Regions from separate parts of the Neobacillus canaveralius genome, predicted to be linked through region 2. Evidence: a T-box and tRNA genes for the amino acid it is inferred to sense, from the RefSeq annotation. Region 2 holds a T-box; the other holds one or more tRNA genes.

Region 1 (5,052 bases), 920 kb from region 2:
AAGCTACTTCGTTACCAGTAATGCTTTATAATATTCCCGGACGCTGTGCCGTAAACATCTCTGTTGAGACCATTGTCCGCCTCTCTGAAATTAGTAGTAATATTGTGGCAGTAAAAGAAGCAAGCGGCAATCTAGATGCGATGACAGAAATCATTAGCCGTACTCCAGATACATTCACTTTGTACAGCGGGGATGATGGACTAACCCTACCAGTTCTAGCAATCGGCGGTGCAGGTGTTGTTTCCGTTGCTTCGCATGTCATTGGCAATCAAATGCAGGAAATGGTCACACTGTTTAAAAACGGGCGCGTCCAAGAAGCAGCCGTTTTACATCGCAGCCTTCTTCCAATTATGAAAGCATTATTTATGGCACCAAACCCTACTCCTGTAAAGGCCGCATTAAATATACAAGGTGTCCAGGTTGGAGATGTCCGCCTGCCAATGATTCCTTTAAATGATGATGAAAAAAGTGCGCTGCAAGAAGTCCTGCCAATCGACTCGTTGGTATAATCTGATTGTCATTCCTGCCCCTCTGTGGGGCAGGTTTTTTTTTCTAAAAATTAATACTCAAATATTACCATTCGCCTTATAATCCCTATTCCTATGGTTTGGAATTAATTGCGTCAGGATAAACTAATAGTTAGGTAAAAATTGGAATAGGGGGAGAAAATCAGATGACTAATATTCATAATGAGCGTTTGAACTTCTTAGGACGAAATCTTTTGTCGGGTTGTTTACTAGGGATCGGTTTTGTCGCTTTTATCGATGAGGCTGTTTTCCACCAGATCCTCCACTGGCATCATTTTTATGATAAATCTACCCCTGATATTGGACTGGTATCTGATGGAGTTTTTCACGCATTTAGCTGGTTCTCAACGGTTGCTGGGGCATTTTTGATTTCCGATCTCCGTCGAAGAAATGCTTGGTGGCCAAAGAGATGGATTGGAGGATTTCTTTTAGGCGGAGGCGGGTTTAATTTATTCGATGGTACGGTTCAACATAAATTATTGAGGATCCATCAAATTCGTTATAACGTGGAAATTACGCCTTATGATTGGGTATGGAACATACTGGCGGCTATCATGGTAATCGCTGGGTTAATCATCGTTTCTAGGACTGGCCAGAAAGCAATAGTGATGGAAGGTACAGCCTAAATGAAACATCACCATGTCCATCATGGCAGTGAGCTGCAGAACGAACTTCTTTTGGCTCTCCCCTTTGTCTTAGCTATCCTGATTTATCTCCTATTAGGATTAGTCTCAAACCAACGTCATAAACAATGGTCAATTTACCGATACATCTGCTGGGTATCCGGAGTTCTTTCTGCTGCCGTTGCACTAATAGGTCCTGTCGCCAACCTTTCTCATGAAAATTTCATTGCACATATGGTTGGTCATTTGTTCCTTGGAATGCTTGCGCCTCTTCTTCTGGCACATGCTGCTCCAATGACTCTTCTGATGAGAACACTAAGTGTTAGCCACGCTAGAAAACTATCTCGTGTGTTAAAGAGTTTCCCAGTTGGGATTTATTGTAATCCGGTTGTCGCCTCGATACTCAATATTGGAGGCTTAACAGTTTTATATACGACAGAACTGTACTCGGCGATGCATCACTATGCCCTTCTTCATATAATTGTCCATCTTCATATATTCTTAGCAGGATATCTCTATACCATTTCAATTATCTATATTGATCCGACACCGCACCGGTATAGTTTTATTTTACGTGGTATTGTGCTAATCCTATCGTTAGCGGCCCATGGCATCCTTTCAAAGTACATTTATGCTTATCCTCCAGCTGGTGTACCGATTGAACAAGCCCAAATGGGAGGAATGATCATGTATTACGGCGGGGATATTGTAGAAGTTGTCTTGATATTCTTTTTTTGCCAACAATGGTATAAAGCCGCACGGCCACGAACCTCTGTATCAATAAGTCAATAAACATAATCTTATGTACACAAAAAAACTGTATCGATGAACAAAGTATCTTCAATACAGGTTTTTTATTGCTCGATTTATAAAATTTACCCAACTTGTCTATCATGGAAATTATTAAAGGTTAGAAGCTACTGAGAAACCATCCCAAATACCTCTTGCCCTGCATAAGTTTAGCTCAACGAAAATATGATAAACTAAGTATCCTAAAAAAGGAGTTGTTTAAATGGTAATCTTTAATAAAATCGCTCTATTTTTTGTGGTTTTATACTCTGTCGTCATTATCTTAAATACTTATTTAGGAGAAACTGATCGGGTACAATCCAATGTTATTTACTTTTTAATGAATGGATTTGCATATATTGTATCGGCTATGGATATTGAAAAAAGAAAAGTTGATTATCAAAGTCATAATTTCTAAATTTTTATTATGTTAATTAAACGTTTGATTAATTCTTCTAAAGCGCTGATATGTAAAGGTCTCAACCCATTTAATCAAACGTTTGATTAGTTTTTATTTCTGCTATTTTCTTTAGTTCTATTGCACGAATTTCAATAAATCTTCTCATGTATTCTTCAAGAAGCAATTTATCAATTAAGATTCCGAGAGGACCAAAACGTGACTTATATTGAAAATGATCGATCATTGTCGTTCCTTTTTCTTCTTCAATAAACTGGTGGATATGAATGAATGACTTGAACGCACCCTTTACCATTACATCCACAAAACTATGAGGCTTTTCCATAAAGATTACTCTTGAGGTTAACCTTTGTTTAATACCAAAGTGTACAGCTTCCCAAGTTACACTGTCACCTTCCTCCAACAGTCCCTTTGTTACACCTCCAACAGCTCTTTCCTTTGTTTTAAAGGTAGTTTGAGTATGAACATTGACATCCCTGGCAAGATCAAAACAAACCTCTATTGGCGCATTTATAAACAGCTTATGCTCGATAACAGGCATTTCTACTTACTCCATTCTTGCTTTCATTTTAATGGATTTTCCAGCTGACAATATACTCGGTTTGCTCATTTGGGAGAAGTAAGGATGGTTTTTCCACACTCCATCGTCCTTTAATATCTAATTCCTTACAGGCTAATTCAAACTGACACATGGCAATTCCCATATCTAAAAGCTGCATATCATATCCTAATTTCGAACTATAATTCGGTGTATGCTCAATGTAAAAATGGCAGACCTTTTTATCGCTAGATAATAGAAGTCGCCAAGGCTGTTTATTAGATGCAGAAGGTCCAATCCTAACCATTTCAATTGGTATTTCAAGTAATCCTGCATTTTCTTTGTTCAATGGCACGTCAAATGTGGAATCATAAAATAGCTTATCCCATGGTTTTTTATTATCGGCTTTTACAACATACCGGAGTGCCTTATCAAAAACCCGTTGTTTTTGGTTCGGGTAGCCGATTGGTGTTATGCAGGGGATAAACTCTCCATCCTCTAGCCGGATTTCCTGTTCAAACGAATTTCGGTTGAATGTACCGCCCATCCAGCAAGTACCGATTTCTAACTCCGTTAACCAGACAACTATTTTTTGAAAGGTGTACGCAAACTCAACAAGAGAGTATTTACTGTTTTGTGCTACTCCTGCCAAATATGCCTGTGGATTTTTAATAAATCCGTATGTGCCTAGCTTAATACCTTTATCACTTACATTGTTGGTTACCTGTATGAACTCGACTCTTCCCTTACCCCCAAATGGTCCAACTAAGTTGTCTTCATTGCTTATGTATTCGTTAATTCTATTAGCATGAGAATCTTTGATGTGTTGAGTACCAAAGTTTCGAACCGATTGGCGTTTTTTCATGGTTTCTATTATCGACTTATCAAAAATCATAGAACCCCCCTTTCTGTGAACACATTTTTTAGTGCCAAGCCCCTAATTGATATCCCACTCTTATTGTAACCATTCACGATCTTCTCCTACAAATAATACATTGACTTTAACTTTAATAAAAATATGTAAACTTTTATTATAATGGCTATTCGTTCCCTTCAACCCGAATAATTGACGTCTTTGGTTACGAATAGAGGTAGAAATATAAAAGCAAAAAAAGAGCGATTACTATTAATAGCAATCACTCTTTTAAAATATTTATGGGCCTAAATGGACTCGAACCATCGACCTCACGCTTATCAGGCGTGCGCTCTAACCAGCTGAGCTATAGGCCCTTAATTGGAGCGGGTGATGAGAATCGAACTCACAACATCAGCTTGGAAGGCTGAGGTTTTACCACTAAACTACACCCGCGTATAAAAATAAAATGGCTGGGCTAGCTGGATTTGAACCAACGCATGTCGCAGTCAAAGTGCGATGCCTTACCGCTTGGCTATAGCCCAATATTAGGAAAATAAAATGGGGCGACTGATGGGAATCGAACCCACGAATGCCTGAACCACAATCAGGTGCGTTAACCACTTCGCCACAACCGCCAAAATTATATAGTTGAGGTTTAACTAACTAAACCTTTAAATTAAATTGGTTGCGGGGACAGGATTTGAACCTGCGACCTTCGGGTTATGAGCCCGACGAGCTACCAGACTGCTCCACCCCGCGATAGTAAAAACTATATGGTGGAGGATGACGGGATCGAACCGCCGACCCTCTGCTTGTAAGGCAGATGCTCTCCCAGCTGAGCTAATCCTCCAATTGATAATAGGTTATTTCCGTTAGCGCGAAAGGAAAGTTATTTTTCACTATCGTGAAAAAAACTATGGTGACCCCTACGGGATTCGAACCCGTGTTACCTCCGTGAAAGGGAGGTGTCTTAACCACTTGACCAAGGGGCCTCCTCAAAAAATCCGAAAAAATAATTGCCCCATAGGGGCTTGCCTGGCAACGTCCTACTCTCACAGGGACAAAGTCCCAACTACCATCGGCGCTGAGAAGCTTAACTTCCGTGTTCGGTATGGGAACGGGTGTGACCTTCTCGCCATTGCTGCCAGACTATTTTGTTGAGGTATCATTCCCTCAAAACTAGATAATACAGAAGAAGTTTGTAAAACGAGTTCGCCTTAAAAAATTGGTTAAGTCCTCGAACGATTAGTATCAGTCAGCTCCACATGTTACCACGCTTCCACCTCTGACCTATCAACCTG
Region 2 (13,552 bases):
TTGGAATATCGAGCTGGACCAGAGCTTGCTCGAATTTATCTCTGTTTTCTGCACGATCCAAATCCTCTAGGCTTGTTCCGAGAATTTTTACTCCATTTTCTTCTAACTTTGCAGCAAGATTAATCGCTGTCTGCCCACCAAATTGTACGACTACACCTAGTGGTTTTTCCAAATCAATAATACTCATTACATCCTCAATCGTTAATGGTTCAAAGTAAAGCTTATCCGAGATACTGAAATCAGTCGAAACCGTTTCTGGATTATTATTAATAATAATGGCTTCATAACCAGCTTCTTTAATAGCTTGAACAGAATGAACAGTAGCGTAATCAAACTCAATACCTTGGCCGATACGGATTGGTCCAGAACCAAGAACAATGACACTTTGTCTGTCAGTCACAATCGATTCATTTTCTTCCTCATATGTTCCATAGTAGTAAGGTGTTTCTGACTCAAATTCAGCTGCACACGTATCTACCATTTTATACACTGGGATTAAACCCAAATCTTTGCGTAGGTTATATATATCCTGTTCCTTTTGATTCCAAAGTTCCGCGATCGTTTTATCAGAGAAGCCTTTTTGTTTAGCTTCCTTAAGGATATCCATATCCATTTGATTCGAAGCAATCTTTGTTTCTAATTCGATTATTCCTTGGAACTTGTTTAAGAAAAATAAGTCTATCTGACTCCATTGATGAATGGTTTCTACCGTAATCCCCCGCTTAAGTGCTTCAGCGATATAAAAGAGCCTCTCATCTCCAGCTTTGCAAATTCGTTTTTCTAGTAATTCATTATTGATTTCCTCTGCTCCATTTAATTCGAAATGGTATACACCAGCTTCTAACGAGCGGATTGCTTTTAATAAAGACTCCTCAAAGGTTCTTCCAATCGCCATTACTTCGCCTGTGGCTTTCATTTGCGTTCCAAGTGAACGATTACCTGATTCAAATTTATCAAATGGCCATCTCGGAATTTTTGTAACGATATAGTCTAGGGCCGGTTCAAAGCTTGCATATGTTTTTCCTGTTACAGGATTAAGCATTTCATCTAGCGTTAAGCCTACTGCAATTTTTGCTGCAAGTTTAGCAATCGGATAACCTGTTGCTTTTGAGGCAAGTGCTGAAGAACGGCTTACCCTTGGATTTACTTCAATGATATAGTAATTAAAGCTATAAGGGTCTAGTGCCAGCTGAACATTACATCCGCCTTCTATTCCCAGTGCACGAATAATTTTCAGAGAAACATTTCTTAAGAGCTGATATTCTCTGTCACTTAATGTTTGGCTTGGCGCTACGACAATCGAGTCCCCTGTGTGAACGCCCACAGGGTCGATGTTTTCCATATTACATACTACAATGGCATTGTCATTTCCATCGCGCATTACTTCGTATTCAATCTCTTTATAACCGGCAATGCTTTTCTCAAGTAAACATTGGGTTACGGGACTATGCTTTAAACCGCTCGTAACGATTTCATCCAACTCTTCAGAATTATGGCAGATTCCGCCGCCTGTTCCGCCAAGTGTATAAGCAGGACGAACAATGACAGGAAATCCGATTTTTTCAACAAATGCATGTGCTTCCGCTAATTCATGGATGATTTCACTATCTGGAACAGGTTCACTAAGTTCATTCATTAGAGTACGGAATAAATCACGGTCCTCCGCTTGTTTAATCGCTGATAACTTTGTTCCTAAGATCTCAACTTCACACTCTTCTAAGACTCCTGATTTTGATAACTCAACAGCTAGGTTTAGACCTGTTTGACCGCCAAGAGTTGCTAAAAGGGCGTCTGGGCGTTCTTTACGAATGATTCTGCTAACAAATTCCTCCGTTAATGGTTCAATATAAACGGCATCCGCAATCTCTGTATCTGTCATAATGGTTGCCGGATTTGAGTTTACAAGAATAACACGATAACCTTCTTCTTTAAGAGCAATACAAGCCTGAGTGCCTGCATAATCAAATTCTGCTGCCTGGCCGATGACAATCGGTCCTGAACCAATCACTAAAATGGAGTTTATATCAGTACGTTTTGGCATGTTGTGGAAACCTCCTGTTTTTGATCTTCAATCATCGCAAGAAACTGATCGAATAAATGGTTGGCGTCTTCAGGTCCTGGTGACGCTTCTGGGTGGTATTGAACAGTAAAGGCAGGATAATCTAAATGCTTTAAACCTTCGACTGTTCCATCATTTAGGGCAATATGGGTAACTGCCAGTCTAGTATTCTGTAATGACTTTTCTTCAACCGTAAAACCATGATTTTGTGCTGTAATCGCGATTTTCCCTGTTGTTAAATCTTTAACAGGATGGTTAGACCCTCGATGTCCGAATTTCATTTTTACTGTATTGGCATCACATGCTAATGCAAATAATTGGTGTCCAAGGCATATTCCAAAAATCGGTACTAAGCCTAGTAATTGTTTAATCATATGAATCGCTTCTGGGACATCCTTTGGATCCCCAGGTCCGTTGGAAAGCATAATTCCGTCTGGTCGTAATTGCAGAATTTCATCCGCCGTTGTATGGTATGGAACCACAACGACATCACAATTACGTTTATTTAATTCTCGTAAAATACCATGTTTCATGCCGAAATCAACAAGCACGATTCTTTTTCCTCTGCCTGGACTTGGATAAGAATTTTTTGTGGAGACTCTTCTCACTTGGTCGATCGGCAGCTTTGTCTGTCTTAGTTGACTAATTACTTCACTTGGATCACTTTCAATCGAGCAGATGGCTCCTTTTAATGTTCCATATTGACGAATAATTCTTGTTAATTTACGTGTATCAATACCTGCGATTCCAGGGATATTTTTCATTTTAAAATACTCATCCATCGTAAATTCACTTCTCCAATTGGAAGGGAATTCTGCAGCTTCCTTGACAATAAAGCCTTTCACCGCAGGGTTAATGGTTTCAAAATCGTCTCGGTTGATTCCATAGTTTCCAATCAGTGGGTACGTCAGCATAACAATTTGCCCACAATAGGATGGGTCTGAAAGTATTTCTTGATAGCCTGTCATTCCTGTATTAAAGACGACTTCTCCGATTGTATCCATATGACTTCCAAAACCATCGCCGATAAAAATCGTTCCATCTTCTAAAATTAGCTGTGCTTTCATACTGTTACACTTCCTTTTTCCCAAACTACTTGCCCATTAAAAATCGTCATTTCTGGCCAGCCCTTACAATTCCAGCCAGTAAATGGAGTGTTTTTCCCTTTAGAGAGAAATTCTTGTGGATCAATCTCTTTTTCTTCATCAAGATTCAATAATACGATGTCTGCAGGAGCTCCTGCTTCAATCGTTCCGAACGGAAGAGAGAATGTTTCAGCAGGTTTTCTTGTCATAAAACCAATTAACTGTTCAAGACTCATAATGTTCTTTAACACTAAATGTGTATAAAGAAGTGGAAACGCAGTTTCTAACCCGACAATTCCAAAAGGAGCAAGCTCAATTCCCTCATTTTTTTCTTCGCTTGTATGTGGTGCATGATCGGTTGCAATAAAATCGATCGTTCCGTCTAATAATCCTTCAAGCAGCGCTTCTCGGTCAGCTTGATCGCGAAGAGGCGGGTTCATTTTAAAATTAGGGTCAAGATTATCTGGGATATCATCTTGTGTTAATAATAAATGGTGCGGCGTGACTTCCGCAGTCACTTTAATCCCTGCTCTTTTAGCATCCCTTATCACACGTACGGATTCTTTTGTGCTGACATGGCAAACGTGATAATGGCAATCTGCCGCTTCTGCTAGCAGTACATCCCTCGCAATCTGGACAGACTCACAAACAGATGGAATTCCGTTTAACCCATTCTTTCTAGAAAAAGAACCCTCATGGACACAGCCTTTATTTATCAATGTGTCTTCTTCACAATGGGCAACAATAGCCATGTTAGCTGCGGCAGCCTTTTGCATTGCCTTTAACATCATATCTGCTGATTGTACGCCAACACCATCATCGGTAAATGCAAAAGCTCCAGCATTTTTTAACCCCTCAAAATCTGTTAAATCCCTGCCAAGCTGTCTGACCGTAATTGAAGCATAAGGTAAAACACGGACACTTGCCGTTTCTTGAATTCTGTTTTGCATCCATTCCATTTGTTCCACTGAATCAGGAACAGGTCTGGTATTCGGCATTGCCGCAAGTGTTGTATAACCACCTCTAGCTGCTGCACGTGTACCAGTTGCAATTGTTTCTTTCTTCTCGCCTCCTGGCTCACGGAGATGGACGTGTAAATCGATAAATCCTGGAGAAACCAGCTTTCCGTCCGCATTAATTTTTCGATCTGCCGCTGTATCTATCTTTTTATCAATCTTTACAATTTTTCCATCTTCTATTAAAATATCGGCCAGTTCCTTTTCACCGTTAAATGCTATGTAACTGGCGTTCTGAATAAGTAGTTTCATTTCCATACACTCCTTTTAAACTTTCTAGTGACCTCTTTAAAACAGCCATTCTGACAAATACACCATTTTCCATTTGCTTGAAGATTCTTGACCGTTTGCATTCTACTAAGCTATCAGATATCTCAACATTTCGATTTACTGGTGCTGGATGCATAATGATACTGTGAGGCTTCATCATCTTCTCTCTTTCTAGTGTAAGCCCAAACTGTTTATGGTAATCCGCCGCTGTGTAGCTTCCCTTCTTTTGATGGCGCTCATGTTGAACGCGCAGGAGCATAACTACATCAGCCTCTACTATTGCTTCATCAATAGGTCTATATCTCGCAGCACTTAGACTATGATGGTCAAACCATTCGATAGGTCCTGAGAAAATAACCTCCGCTCCTAATCTGGTCAAGGTATCGGCATTTGAACGTGCTACTCGGCTGTGTCTAATGTCACCGATGATGGCTATTTTCAAGCCGGTAAAAGTGCCGTATTCCTGATAGATGGTTAAGAGGTCTAAGAGAGATTGGGTAGGATGATGACCACAGCCATCGCCTCCATTAATGATTGGGATATTTACTTTTTCAACGAGTTCATCAAAGTAACGGTCTTGCCCATGGCGAATAACAACCGTATTAACGCCAATTGATTCAAGTGTTTTTACGGTATCGTACAGGGTTTCTCCCTTTTGAACACTTGAAGTTTGGACTTCAAATGGAATGACCTTTAGCCCTAACCGTCTCTGGGCCACTTCAAAACTCGATTTTGTCCTTGTACTAGCCTCAAAAAATAAGTTAGCAGAAAACATTTGTGTTTCTGGGCTCCACTTCATTCCATCAGCAAATTGCTGTGCCTCTGTTAAAACTTGATATATCTCTTCAACTTTAAGCTCATTCGTGGTTAGCAAGTGATTTAACATGCTATTCCCCCATCCCTAGAATTTAGTAAAAAAAGACCCTGACCGTAAATAGATCAGGGTGCAATAAATCTTACAAAGTTCATGAATGTGCTGACACATTACAATCACTCAGTATTACACCCTTATAGACTCTCTGGACTACTTTTAAAAGGTTGATTATTCTTATGCAGTTTTTGGTTTATCTTTTTCTACTGTTTGTTCAAACATATCTTCACTTACTGGTTCTTTACCAGGAAGGATTAAGTGTAAAAGGACACCTGCAATTGCCGCTAATGCCATTCCTTGTATTTGGAAGGATTCTGATACTTTTATAAATGCTCCACCAATTCCAATGACAAGAATGACCGATGATATCACCAAGTTACGATTGTTACCAAAATCGACATTACTGTCAACGAGCATCCTTAAGCCTGAGGAAGCAATGATTCCAAATAGCAGGATGGAAACTCCACCCATAACAGGTGTTGGGATGGTACTGATCAATGCAGTTATTTTACCGATAAATCCAAATATAGTAGCGAGAACTGCCGCACCTGCAATGACATAGACACTATATACTCGAGTTATTGCAAGTACACCAATATTTTCACCATAAGTTGTTTTTGGTGGTCCGCCAATCAATGCCGAAATGATGGTTGCTGTTCCATCTCCTAAAATTGAGCGGTGTAAACCTGGTTCTTTAATGTAATCACGACCAACTACTTTACTAAGTACAAGCTGGTGACCAATATGTTCAGAAAGTGTTACAATCGCGACTGGTACCATTAGAAGGGCTAAATCCCAGGTTACTTTCACTTCGTAGGTTACGAACGGGATAATAAATTCTGGCATTTCAAACCAACTTGCTTCCAATACAGGTTTAAAATCAACAATTCCGATTGCAAAAGAGTAAAGGTATCCAACAACTATACCTGCAAGGATTGGGATAATGCTCAATATCCCGCGCATGTAAATGGTACAGATAATGGTTACTGCCAGCGTTACTAAAGCAGCGGAGAAATGAATCAAGCTATATTCTCCTGCTGGGTTATTCATTGCCATATTAACAGCAGTACCAGCGAGCGCTAAACCAATAACGATAATAACTGGGCCTACTACAATCGGAGGCAGCAGATTCATAATCCAGCGATGTCCTGCTTTACTAATGACTAAAGCGACAATACCGTATACAAGACCTGCCATGAAGGAACCGATCATGGCACCACCTGGTCCGGCTGTTGCTTTTGCAGCAATGACAGGAGCAATAAAAGCAAAGGAGGAACCAAGATATGCTGGCACCTGCCATTTTGTAATCATTAAGAAAGCGAGTGTTCCTAAACCACTTGATATTAATGCAATGGCTGGACTTAATCCAACAAGATATGGAACAAGAATTGTTGCTCCAAACATTGCGAATAAATGTTGTAAGCTTAAAGTAAGCCATTGCGCAGGATTTGGTCTCTGATTTACGTCTAGGATGGGTTTGTTGTTCATTTTCTTCTCCTCCACAATCTTTCTATTATTATGTCTGTGTTTTCTAATAAAAAACCCTCTTTGTCCACGAGTGTACAAAGAGGGTATGGAAATGCCAGCTTTAATGATGGCATACTCCCCTTTGTCAGCCTCACAGGACTGCAATTAAAGGGTTACTATTTAGTTTTCAAAGATACTTACTTGGTCAACCTTATCGACATCCTCTAATTCAACGACTACCTTTTCACTGCTCGAAGTTGGGATGTTTTTTCCAACATAATCTGCTCGAATCGGCAGCTCGCGGTGACCGCGGTCAACCAACACAGCCAGTTGTATCGACGAGGGACGACCAAGATCCATGACGGCATCGAGTCCTGCTCTTACGGTTCTGCCTGTATATAAAACATCGTCAACGAGAATTACTTTTTTATCTGTCAATTCCACTGGAATATCTGACCCCTTCACGAGAGGTTCCTGATCATCTGTTTTTTTGGTTAAATCATCCCGGTAAAGGGTAATGTCCAATTCACCAACAGGTATCGGTTTTCCTTCAATTTCTTCGATTTTTGCAGCAAGTCTTTCTGCAATGAATATTCCCCTAGTTCGGATACCTACAAGCACACAATTTTCAATCCCTTTATTCTTTTCAATGATTTGGTGGGCAATTCTTGTTAATGCTCTTCCAATTGCTTGTGCGTCTAATACTACTGCTTTTTGATTCACTCATCTCACCCGCCTGGTATAATAAAAAAACCTCTCACGCTTTCGAGGTGAGAGGTACAAGAGTTTTAGGTAAGGGCATAGGTATCCCAACCAAAATATCCGTTCCTTCTCAGCCTCACTGGACTGATTTAAAGGCATATTCAACTGTTGTTATCGTACTTTAATTCGACAAATATGTCAACGATTATTTCGCAATTGCTCTACTAACTCTTCAAATTCTTTAGGCAGCGCCGCTTCGAATTCTAGGTATTCGTTGGTTCTAGGGTGGTTAAATCCAAGGATTCCTGCATGTAATGCTTGTCCATTAATATCCAATGTTTTCTTTGGACCATACTTTGGGTCACCTGCGAGCGGATAGCCAATGTATTTCATATGAACACGAATTTGGTGAGTCCTGCCTGTCTCCAGCTGGCACTCCACAAACGTAAAATCCTTAAACCGCTCAATCACATGGAAATGAGTAACAGCATGCTTCCCATTATCGACCACGGTCATACTTTGGCGATCTTTTGTATCTCTTCCAAGCGGCGCATCGATCGTTCCAAAATCGTGCGGAATAACTCCATGAACGATGGCTCTATACTTCCGAGTAACGGTTTTTTCTACTAATTGGTTTACAAGCTTTTCATGGGCCATGTCATTTTTAGCCACCATTAATAGACCAGAAGTGTCTTTATCAATACGATGAACGATACCGGGTCTTAAAACACCATTTATTCCTGATAAATCCTTACAATGAGCCATTAATCCATTAACAAGTGTTCCTGTTAAATGTCCAGGTGCTGGATGAACCACCATCCCGCTTGGTTTATTAACCACTAAAACATCTTTATCTTCAAAATAAATATCTAAATCCATTTCTTCCGGAATTACATCAAGTAATTCTGGATCTGGGATCGTAATCTCGATTTCATCATTCATACTGCATTTGTAATTCGTTTTAATTGTTTGTCCATTTACCAGGACGTTTCCTTCTTTAATCCATTGCTGAACCTGAGTTCTTGACCATTCTTCATCTAAAGTTGAAATAACTTTATCAATCCGGTCTCCCTTTTGTTGTTCAAGAATGGTGTGTACCATTTTCTCCATATGATTTCTCCTTTGTTTCACGCTCATCACGCAGCATTTGAATCATTAATAATACCACGCCAATGACTAAAGCCGAATCCGCAATATTAAAAACTGGGAAGTTATAATTGAAAATATACGTATGAATAAAATCAACAACTTCTTTACGAAGTAAGCGGTCGATAAAATTACCGATTGCGCCTCCCAGCATAAATGCCAGGGAAACACCTAACAGCCACTTACCTTTTGCTTCTTTTTGAATGTAATAAATGATCGCAATTATTACTATAGCGGTAATCACATAGAAGAACCACATTTGTCCTTGTAATATCCCCCATGCTGCCCCCCGATTTCGGTGAGAAGTAATATACAAAAAGTCTCCAATAATTGGTATACTTTCACCAAGATACATTTTTGTGACAATCAGCCATTTTGTCACTTGGTCCAATAGTATAATAAAAATTGCGATTAAATAATAAACCACTAAGGAATACCCCCATCTCACACGTTGACTTTACTCCTTAGCATTTTAGCATAATCTTCATCTAAACGACAATGTAACGCTAGAAAATCGTGGAATTAATTGGTTTCCGATAAAAATACTCTAAAATCTCTGAATCCCTAGAGGTTTTAATCGTCGGCATTATTTTCAAAAGATATTCGGGTATCGGTTCCCCTGAAGTTTCACAATGTCCAAAATTACCTTCTTCTAACTTTTGCATCGCAATTGTAATATCCTCTAATTCATCCTCTAACACCGTGACAATCCATTCATTTTTCTGCTTATTTCTCAATGATCTAACTATTTCTAATTGTGTTTTACGGAGTTCCCAAAACAGCTCTTCCTGCATTGCATTCATAGTTGTAACCTCCGTTAAGTCATTTCTTATATTATCTCCGTAGAAATTGGTCTGACCCGGGAAAACATTTGACATCCACAACAACAATTAACGGAAAAGGTTAAATAATGAAAAAAACCCATGAAATAATCATGGGGATTTTCTTTTAGGCTAAATGTGTATAGTTTCCTTTAACGACTTCTGCACAACGAGGACAAAGTGTAGGGTGCTCTGTATCCTTACCAACTTCAGGTGTAACAACCCAGCATCGTTCACAGGTTTCACCTTCCGCTTTGGTGACAACAATTGCAGCTGTGTCCAATTTAATTGCATTTTCAGGTGCTTGATCATAGCTTCCTGCAACTTCAAAACCAGAGATGATAAATAATTGCTGCACATTCTCTTGGATAGAGTCTAGTAAGGATTTCGTATTTTCATTCACATATAAAGAAACCTTTGCAGTTAATGATTTACCAATAACCTTTTGATTTCTAGCTTCTTCGAGTGCTTTTAAGACATCATCACGCAGCTTCATGAAAGAAGTCCACTTTTCTTCTAATGCCTTTGCATTATCTAGTTCCTTGTATTCTGGCATATCTGTTAACTGAACACTTTCCTCTGTAACTGCAGGAATGAATTTCCAAACTTCATCTGCTGTATGAGGAAGAATCGGTGTAACAAGCTTTGTTAATGCAACTAAAGAATCATAAAGAACCGTTTGAATCGCACGTCGCTCAGGGTTGTTAACTGACTCAATATAAAGAACATCTTTAGCAAAATCAAGATAGAATGCACTTAAATCAAGGGTACAGAAATTATTAACTGCATGATAAATTCCCGCGAACTCGTAATTCTCATAAGCATTTAAAGAATATTTGATCAGCTTATTTAATTTTACGAGCATAAATTGATCAACTTCACGAAGGTTTTCATATGAAACACGATCACTTGCAGGATTAAAGTCGGACAAGTTACCAAGCAAGAAACGGAAGGTGTTACGGATTTTCCGATAAACCTCTGCAACCTGCTTTAAAATAGCATCGGATACACGAACATCTGCTTGATAATCAACAGAAGCCACCCAAAGTCTTAGAATATCTGCTCCTAATTGTTTCATTACCTTCTCCGGAACAACAACATTTCCTAATGATTTACTCATTTTTCTACCTTCACCATCCAGGGCAAATCCATGGCTAAGTACACCTTTATAAGGAGCTTTCCCTGTTACTGCAACAGCAGTTGAAAGTGAAGAGTTAAACCAACCGCGATATTGATCTGATCCTTCAAGATATAAATCCGCCGGACGTACTAAGTCTTCTCTTTCTAAGAGAACAGCTTGGTGAGATGAACCTGAATCGAACCATACATCCATGATATCTGTTTCTTTTGTGAACAATCCATTAGGGCTTCCTGGATGTGTAAAGCCTTCCGGCAGAAGGTCTTTTGCTTCTCGCTCAAACCAAATATTTGAACCCAATTCACGGAACAAGCCTGAAACATGTTCAATTGTTTCATCCGTAATGATTTCTTCTCCATTTTCAGCATAAAACACTGGGATTGGAACTCCCCACACACGTTGGCGTGAAATACACCAGTCGCCGCGGTCACGGACCATATTAAATAATCGTGTTTCACCCCATGCTGGTACCCACTTTGTTTCTTTAACTGCTTCAAGCAAGTCATCGCGGAAGTCTTTTATCGATGCGAACCATTGTGCTGTAGCTCTAAAGATTACAGGCTTTTTAGTTCTCCAATCATGGGGATAGGAGTGTGTGATAAACGAAAGCTTCAGAAGAGCCCCTGCTTCTTCTAAAGCTTGAGCAATTGGCTTATTCGCACTATCGTAAAATAATCCTTCGAAACCTGGTGCTTCACTCGTCATTACACCTTTATCATCTACTGGGCAAAGTACTTCAAGTCCATACTTTTGACCAACATGGAAGTCATCCTCCCCGTGTCCTGGAGCTGTGTGAACGCATCCTGTTCCAGCATCTGTTGTGACATGTTCACCTAACATTACTAAGGAGTCACGATCATATAATGGATGTGCTGAAAGGATATTCTCTAGTTCATTTCCTTGTACCTTTTGAACAACAGTCACATCTTCCCAGCCTATTTCTTTTGTTACTGCTTCTAGAAGTGCTTCCGCCACTAAGTATTTGTTTCCATTCGTTTCAACAACTACATAGGTTAGGTCTGGATGAACTGAAATACCTAAATTTGCAGGAATCGTCCAAGGTGTAGTCGTCCAGATGACAATTTGGACGTCCGAATTAAGAACACCTTTTCCATCTTTTACTTTAAAGCCTACATAGATTGAAGGTGACTTTTTATCTTGATATTCAATTTCAGCTTCAGCAAGAGCTGATTCACTTGAAGGGGACCAATATACAGGCTTAAGACCTTTATAAATATAGCCCTTTTTTGCCATCTCTCCAAAGACTTTAATCTGCTGAGCTTCGTATTCCGGCTTTAGTGTGATATAAGGGTTTTCCCAATCACCACGTACACCGATTCGTTTAAATTGTTCACGCTGATTGCTTACTTGTTCAAGGGCATATTTTGTACATAGCTGACGGAATTCTGCTACCGTCATCTCTTTCCGTTTTACTCCCTTATTTGTTAGTGCCTGCTCGATTGGCAAACCATGTGTATCCCAGCCTGGAACATATGGTGCATTAAAGCCATTCATTGATTTAAAGCGAACAATCATGTCTTTTAATACTTTGTTTAAGGCATGACCCATATGAATATCGCCATTAGCATATGGAGGTCCATCATGGAGTACAAACATTGGACGTCCTGCAGTACGCTCCTGAACCTTTTTGTAAATATTCATTTCTTCCCATTTTGCCTGAATTTCAGGTTCTCTTTGTGGGAGATTGCCACGCATAGGAAATTCAGTTTTTGGCATTAATAACGTATCTTTATATTCCATTTTCTTATTCCTCCTGTACATACTCATCATAAACAGAATTGCCAATAGACAAATAAAAAAACCCTCTCATCCCATAAAAGGGACGAGAAGGTTTTATTCCCGCGGTACCACCCTGATAAATAGTACAAAAGTGTACTATCCTCTTTAAGATTCGTAACGTGAATAACCCGCCATAACTTATTCCTCTAATTATAAGAGTTTCAGTTTGGGACTCAAGGGTGATCTTCCAATTTCTCACTTTTCCCAGGCTTCCACCCTCCCTGGTTCGCTATCAAAAGTTTTTAAGAAATTGTACTGTCCCTCTCATTGTCATTACCATTCTTTATTTACCTGTTAAAAAATTATATGCGAAATAATACCAGTTCGTCAAGCTAAGGAATCTTCTTCTTCGTGGATTTTTAATTCTGTTGCATCTACTTCATATTCTAATAAATGATCCCAATCGTCTGTATTAAGCATATCTAACTGAGCTTCAATCAACATTTTAAATCGTGTACGGAATACTTTTGATTGCTTCTTCAAATCCTCGATCTCAAGAGCAATTTTTCTAGCTTTTGAAAGCGACTCGTTGACAATACGGTCAGCATTCTTTTCTGCTTCCTTGATAATGAGTTTGGCTTCCTTTTGAGCATTACGTTTTACGTCTTCTCCTGCTTCTTGTGCAATAATAATTGACTTGTTTAAAGTTTCTTCAATATTAACAAAATGACCCAGACGGTCCTTCATTTCATTTAAACGTTCTTCTATTTCTTTCTTTTCACGTAGGACTAATTCATAATCCTTAATGACTTGGTCCAAAAATTCATTTACCTCGTCCTCATCGTAACCACGAAACCCTTTATTAAATTCTTTATTGTGAATATCTAACGGCGTTAACGGCATGATGCCACCTCCAAGAATCTATCTTATGTATGTATCTAGTGTATAAAGCAATTATTCGACAATGTTTTCGAAAATCCTGCAAAAAAATAAAATTATTTTTGCTTTCCGACAACTATTCGCCATTTATCTTTTTTTGTTCTTCCTTCAATGGACAAAATTTTTACTCTGCCGTGTCCTCTGACTGACAATAGATCACCTTCTGCACATTCAAAAGAGACATTTTCTTTAGATGTCCAGTTTACTTTTACTAACCCTTGTTGGATAAAGAGCTGTGATTTTTGTCTAGAGATATTATGAATACCAGAAATAATGGTATCGAGCCTTAAGGAGGAAA

Evidence for each region. A T-box is a leader RNA that pairs with one kind of tRNA and senses whether it is charged. The one in region 2 lies ahead of ileS (isoleucine--tRNA ligase), so its partner is inferred to be a tRNA-Ile.
Region 1: it has a tRNA-Ile gene. The T-box ahead of ileS (isoleucine--tRNA ligase) is inferred to sense a tRNA for this amino acid. The anticodon was not compared.

The regions. Positions count from the first base shown of each region.
Region 1 covers NZ_JBDFLL010000001.1:5,484,838-5,489,889, forward strand. The annotation lists gene dapA (4-hydroxy-tetrahydrodipicolinate synthase) at 1-509, shown strand, start outside; gene ABC255_RS26860 (DUF2243 domain-containing protein) at 674-1,153, shown strand; gene ABC255_RS26865 (cytochrome c oxidase assembly protein) at 1,154-1,942, shown strand; gene ABC255_RS26870 (hypothetical protein) at 2,163-2,357, shown strand; gene ABC255_RS26875 (SRPBCC family protein) at 2,428-2,898, opposite strand; gene ABC255_RS26880 (nitroreductase family protein) at 2,927-3,760, opposite strand; tRNA gene ABC255_RS26885 (tRNA-Ile) at 4,052-4,125, opposite strand; tRNA gene ABC255_RS26890 (tRNA-Gly) at 4,131-4,204, opposite strand; tRNA gene ABC255_RS26895 (tRNA-Gln) at 4,219-4,293, opposite strand; tRNA gene ABC255_RS26900 (tRNA-His) at 4,311-4,386, opposite strand; tRNA gene ABC255_RS26905 (tRNA-Met) at 4,434-4,510, opposite strand; tRNA gene ABC255_RS26910 (tRNA-Val) at 4,526-4,601, opposite strand; tRNA gene ABC255_RS26915 (tRNA-Glu) at 4,669-4,743, opposite strand; rRNA gene rrf (5S ribosomal RNA) at 4,785-4,900, opposite strand; rRNA gene ABC255_RS26925 (23S ribosomal RNA) at 4,977-5,052, opposite strand, start outside.
Region 2 covers NZ_JBDFLL010000001.1:4,564,613-4,578,164, forward strand. The annotation lists gene carB (carbamoyl-phosphate synthase large subunit) at 1-2,041, opposite strand, end outside; gene ABC255_RS22245 (carbamoyl phosphate synthase small subunit) at 2,020-3,126, opposite strand; gene ABC255_RS22250 (dihydroorotase) at 3,123-4,412, opposite strand; gene ABC255_RS22255 (aspartate carbamoyltransferase catalytic subunit) at 4,372-5,316, opposite strand; gene ABC255_RS22260 (solute carrier family 23 protein) at 5,479-6,789, opposite strand; gene pyrR (bifunctional pyr operon transcriptional regulator/uracil phosphoribosyltransferase PyrR) at 6,949-7,491, opposite strand; gene ABC255_RS22270 (RluA family pseudouridine synthase) at 7,669-8,580, opposite strand; gene lspA (signal peptidase II) at 8,552-9,043, opposite strand; gene ABC255_RS22280 (TraR/DksA C4-type zinc finger protein) at 9,123-9,419, opposite strand; gene ileS (isoleucine--tRNA ligase) at 9,565-12,336, opposite strand; T-box leader at 12,412-12,652, opposite strand; gene ABC255_RS22290 (DivIVA domain-containing protein) at 12,703-13,218, opposite strand; gene ABC255_RS22295 (YlmH family RNA-binding protein) at 13,311-13,552, opposite strand, start outside.